2 linked regions of the Methanothermobacter marburgensis str. Marburg genome follow. The protein of the gene in region 2 binds, or shares a complex with, the protein of the main gene of each other region. Links are inferred from orthologs where the notes say so. Each region holds a gene or a part of one and is shown on either strand. Other genes may lie near its edges.

Region 1 (2,726 bases), 110 kb from region 2 along the record:
GTTCATGGAGCCAAGGATGGCAGGTGTCCATGATATCCTAATGGTCCACAGCAGCGTCCATGTGGAGTACCTCGAGGTGTTCTCAGGGAGGGGCGGTGGATGGCTGGACTATGACACCTACATGACACCTGAGAGCTTCAGTGTGGCGAGGCTCGCCGCAGGTGGCGCCATGGTCGCGGCTGAGGAGGCATTGAAAAGTGGATGGGGATACTCCGTTGCAAGACCCCCAGGTCACCATGCCACCTATGACAGGTCCATGGGTTTCTGCATATTCAACAACATCGCCATAGCCATTGAGCACAGCCGCAGGAACCTCGGGATTTCAAAGGCTGCTGTAATTGACTTTGACGTTCACCACGGAAACGGAACATCAAGCATATTCTACACCGACCCGGAAGTCATGTACATCTCGGTGCACCAGGACCCCAGGACACTCTTCCCAGGGACAGGATTTATTGAAGAGATAGGAGAGAGTGATGGTAAGGGCTTCAACCTCAACATCCCCATGCCCAGGGGTTCAGGAAACAACGACTATATCTGGATACTCTCAGAGGTGCTCCCCCAGGTACTCAGTGAATTCAGGGCAGATATGTTATTCGTATCTGCAGGGTTCGATGCCCACAGGCTGGATCCGCTGGCAGATATAATGGTGGATGAGGAGTTCTTCTCATGGATGGGATGGTTCATCCATGACACAGGGCTGCCATGCGCAGCTGTGCTTGAGGGAGGCTATGACCTCCAGGCCCTTGGAAACTCAAATGTCTCATTCATTGAGGGCCTTGAGGGTTCCAGTGTTAAGGTGGAATATGAGAGGTCACCGGCTGTGGCTGAAATCTTCAATGAGATTAGCGATGTGTTTTCACCATTCTTCAATTTCTGAGAGGGTCAGAAGATGGAAAAAATCAGGCTTGAACAGGCAGAGGAGCTTATAAGAAAATCATGCACGAATATCCGGAGGGAATCCAGGTTCAGGGACCCCCATGATGGTGTCATAGACACCAGAAAATTTCAGGAGGCCCTGATGGAACTCATTGAAGCCGAGGACCATATATATGCCAGCCTTCCATCCCATGAGCTCACCGGGGAAGATGCATACGATTTCTGCAGGAGGCTCATGGCCTCCAGGGAGGCCATTGACGGCATGCTTGCAGATTTCGGTGTCATTGAACGTGAAGACCCATCTGAAAGGATAAAAGAAGCTTCGAAGGGTAAACTGATACTTGTGAATAATTCATCAGTTAAAAAGCTCCTTGTTAAGGCCGGCGTTGAGCCGGGGAATATCCTGGTTGCAGGTGCGCCCCTCTCAGTGGATGATATGAAGAAGATAAACCCCCGGATCCCTGATGCTGCCCTTAAGGGTATAGAGAAGAAGATAGAGCACCTTAAGAATGACATTGAAAGGAAGCTTGAAGACCTTGGGGAAATCCTCGTTATAGGGGAGCCCGATAAAAGCACAGGCCTCCTTGCATCAAGGGCTGAAGAACTGTATGGTGCCGGTGTGAGACTGAATGAGAATATCAGGGACCTCACCCCTGAGGAGATACTGAAACTCCTCTCATAGATTGATTATTGCCTGAGGTATCTTTTGATGGTAGAATGATGCCTTCAGTCACAGCATGACCCAAGGTTCCGGTACATCCTCCATTATTGCACCATTTCAGAAAAGACCGGACTGAAATTCCATCAAAGAAACCAATCCGCCTTACACGGGACTTCAGTGTAATATTATGTTTCATGGGACTCATAATCACCTGACAAGTATATAAGCAAAGTTTTCATACTATACTTAAAAACCTAGGTAACCATTACTTATGGGGTGTAAAATTTGGGTTTAGTTTGTTTTCCAGATACACAGGACAAGATTCCTAGCATCCCCGTTCACCTTACAAGGGTGGGTGTTACAGGTGTTAAGAAGCTTCTGAAGATAGAAAGGGATGGTAGAAGACCCATAATACTTCTTCCAACATTTGATGCATTTGTGGACCTTCCGAGCAGGCAGAGGGGGATCCACATGTCAAGGAACCCCGAGGCCATAAGTGACGTCCTCGAGGAGGTTGTTGAAAACAACGCCCTTGAACTGGAATCCCTCTGCGCAGAGATAGTCAATGAACTCCTCAAAAAGCACAGGTACGCCCGCAGAGCCGAGGTGAGCATGAAGAGCGACTTCATGTTCATGAAGAAATCCCCTGTCACCGCCAAGAAGAGCCAGGAGATGACAAAGATCATGGCAGACGCCATCGGGTACCGGGACGATGACGGTATAGTCATACGCAAGATGATAGGGGCAGAGGTGGTAGGGATGACCGTGTGCCCCTGTGCACAGGAATCGGTTAAGGAAACATCCCGTCAGAATCTCCTGGAATTCCTTGACCCTGAAACAGTTGAAAGGGTTCTTGACTGTGTATCCTTCGCCTCCCACAACCAGAGGGGGCGCGGCATGATAATGATAGAGGTCCCAGAGGACCAGACGATAAGGGCCGAAAACCTCATAAACATCATAGAGAGCTCCATGAGTTCACCTGTCTATGAACTCCTCAAGAGGCCCGATGAAAATGCCGTTGTTGTGAGTGCCCATGAGAACCCCATGTTCGTTGAGGACTGCGTCCGTAACATGGTGCACAGGATAGTCAGCGAGTACCCCCACCTCCCCGACGACACTATAGTCACCGTAAGGCAGATAAACGAGGAGAGCATACACAGACACAACGCCTTCGCTGAGAAGGTTG
Region 2 (2,933 bases):
TGATACCCACAGATGGCTCAGATGACGCCAGGAAGGCAACAGAACACGCATTCAGAATTGCAGAGATGAGCGGTGCAGATATCCTCGGGATAAGTGTAGTTGACACATCCTACAGGAAGGTCTGGGATGAGGATATCAGCAGGCGCATTGAAAGGATACTCAGAAAACAGTCAGAGAAGGCAATATCCATCCTCAAGGACGAATTTTCATCAATGCAGGAAAATGGTAGGATGAAGGAGTGCAAACTAGATACCCAGATACTTGAGGGCAACCCTGCAGAGGTTATCCTCGAGACAATGGAGGATGAGGATGTGGACCTGGTCGTCATGGGCAGTTCAGGTAAACACGGCCTCGACCGCATAATATCAGGAAGCATAACGCGTAAGGTTCTTAAATCTGCAGAAACCCCCATACTGGTGGTTGGGTAAATAAGTGAAGGTGATTCAATGATAGGAAAAAAGACATTAAGTGATGAGAAACTGGCGCTTATAACCTTCAGCGGACCCTTAAGCAAAACCGGTGAAATCATTGAAGATGTGATGGAATTCATCTCATCAGAGGACCTTGAAATAGCAGGTGACCCGGTGGTGATATTCTACACAAGCCCCCTCAAGGATGATGGCCGGTATGATGCCGGAATACCCATAAAGGGCGAATCAGAGGGTGCCGGTGACATTAAAATTGTTACGATCCCCGAACACACCGTCATATTTAAAGAATACACTGAAAACCGGAATGAAGCCTATGAGGAGCTCATAGCTTACACAGAGGAGAACGGAATTGACATAATAGGGGCGCCACGGGAGATATACCATGAAAAGGTAAGGGAAATACAGTTCCCTGTTATACTATAGGTAAATTCCCTGTTTTATTGATTCAATTCCTGTTCTTCTTAAGTTCATGATTTAACCCCATTTCCCATGACAAAAATTTAATTCCTGTTTTTTTCGATGATCTCCCTGAAGGAGTCAATGACATACTGAACCTGCCCATCTGTCATCCCATAGACACTGCACTTGAACCACTTGGTCTGACCCCTTCTTATACCCACAATCCTCCTCTTCTTAAGTTCCTCGTAGAGGAAGAACCCCTTCCTGGGATGTGAAGATGCGATATCGTGGAATACGGGGGTTTCAAACCTCACAAGGTCGTGTTCCTTGGGCCTCTTACCAATCTGCCTTATACCCCCCATTTCCTCGAGTTCAGAGACAAGTTTCCGGGTTTTTTTAATCTCATCGTCCCACCTGGAAACCCTCTCCACAACGTGTGGAAGGGAAGCCATGAGGGTGGCAAGTGGTGCTCCACGTGATGTGCAGCCCAGCATCTCAATCTCCTTCTTCTCATGCCTCCCTGACCTTCTGAGAAGGGTGTCCTCCCATTCAGACCTCATCCCAAGAACACCTATCGGTCCAGAGGCCGCCATGCTCTTGTGCCCGCTTCCAACAACAAAGTCCGCTCCGATTTCTCTGAGTTTAACAGGGAGGCGCCCCATGGAATAGGCGCAGTTCAGGAGAAGTGGGACACCCATCTTTCTGCATATCCTGGCTACCTCCTCTGCATCGGTGAGGTTACCGTAATTACCATCCACATGTGTTAGAACTGCAAGTTTAACATCAACCCTGTCAGCGACATCCTCAAGGACCTCCCTGTAGGCCTCAGGTTTTATCTCATAGTCAGGGTATCCTGTTGATGGGACCTCAACAATCTCAAGGTTGTTTCTCTCTGCAGCGAGGTGTGTTGTGTAGTGTGCGTTTCCATCTGCAACGATGGTGTCACCAGCCTCGCAGAGGGCGTGCATCACCGCAAATTTACCCTCCCTTGCCCCGTGAACAGTCCTGACAGCATCGGCGTCTATGAAATCTGCAAGGTCATCAAGGAAACTGTTCACAGCCGGCCTTGTAACCTGGTCCAGTCTTCCAGCGCAGTAATCACAGACACTGTAGCCATCCCCAAATTCATAGAGGGCCTTCCTGGCGGCTGCAGGTAAAACACCGCCCCTCTGGAGGGGGTTGAGGTTGAGGTTGTCCCTCTCAAGTGCCCTTGTAATACCATAATCAGCGCATTCCATAATCAATCACCCAGTAAATCAATGATCCTCCGATAAACATGATCACGGCTCTCAGGAGCCACAACAAATACTCTTATGTCACCCCTCTTTCTTATACTTTGAACAAGTTTTCTGTGGACCGCTGCAACCACAGGAACTTCTGAATCCAGCGCCTCCTCCACAGCCCTCCTGAACCCCTCACTCTTAAGTTCCATTGGGGCTATCTCATCTATCAGGACACAGTCGTCCTCTTTCAGCGCCCTCATTATCGCTGGAACAGCGATTTCATCAATAACCTCAACGTTCACACCGTACCTTCCAACCCGCGGCCCCCTGCTATCCACCGAGGCAAGAAGACCCCTTCTACCTGATTTTATATCCACAACCTCAAAGCCAACCCTTGATGAACCCTCCCTCACCTCCGGGGTGAATATGCCCCCAGTAGAAAGACCCGAAAGTTCCAGGTAATCCTTTATTCTCTCAATAAGGGTGCTCTTCCCGCTTCCAGGCCTTCCTGTTATTAAAATCTTCACATGGCTCACCTCAACTATCCTCAGATAAGATTTTCAATACCCTCCCTCAGAGCCCATCGCCTCGCCTCTTCAAGTTCCTCACGGGATGGATAACGGTTCAGTTCAGGGTACCATGATGCCCTGTAGAGGGGCCTGTACTGGCCCATGATGTTCATTACGGTATCCTTCCCAAGGTTATCTGCGACCCATGATATGATGGGTTTTGTGCAGCACTCAATGTGCCCTGGAATCACCAGGTGCCTTATTATCATATCTTCTCCCCTTATTCTGAGGTGATTCTCTGATACGACCTCAAAGTAGTTCCCTACGCCGGCAAGTTTCAATGCACAGTCACTGTTGCCAAATTTGAAGTC

The links. Proteins that work in one complex are often made in the same cells at the same time.
Region 1: the proteins of pscS (region 2) and MTBMA_RS07675 are in contact, whole or in part, in a solved structure (PDB 3WKR), measured with the Methanocaldococcus jannaschii proteins. The link is inferred for Methanothermobacter marburgensis str. Marburg from one-to-one orthologs.

Annotation. Positions count from the first base shown.
Region 1 is NC_014408.1:1,446,008-1,448,733, forward strand. It holds MTBMA_RS07675 (DUF2100 domain-containing protein), read left to right. Parts: upstream 1-892; coding sequence 893-1,561; downstream 1,562-2,726. Other genes in the region: MTBMA_RS07670 (histone deacetylase family protein), read left to right, coding at 1-880; mptA (GTP cyclohydrolase MptA), read left to right, coding at 1,826-2,726.
Region 2 is NC_014408.1:1,334,459-1,337,391, forward strand. It holds pscS (O-phospho-L-seryl-tRNA:Cys-tRNA synthase), read right to left. Parts: upstream 2,069-2,933; coding sequence 932-2,068; downstream 1-931. Other genes in the region: MTBMA_RS07095 (universal stress protein), read left to right, coding at 1-428; MTBMA_RS07100 (transcriptional regulator), read left to right, coding at 447-854; MTBMA_RS07110 (NTPase), read right to left, coding at 2,071-2,580; MTBMA_RS07115 (radical SAM protein), read right to left, coding at 2,601-2,933. UniProt on the Methanocaldococcus jannaschii protein: Converts O-phospho-L-seryl-tRNA(Cys) (Sep-tRNA(Cys)) to L-cysteinyl-tRNA(Cys) (Cys-tRNA(Cys)).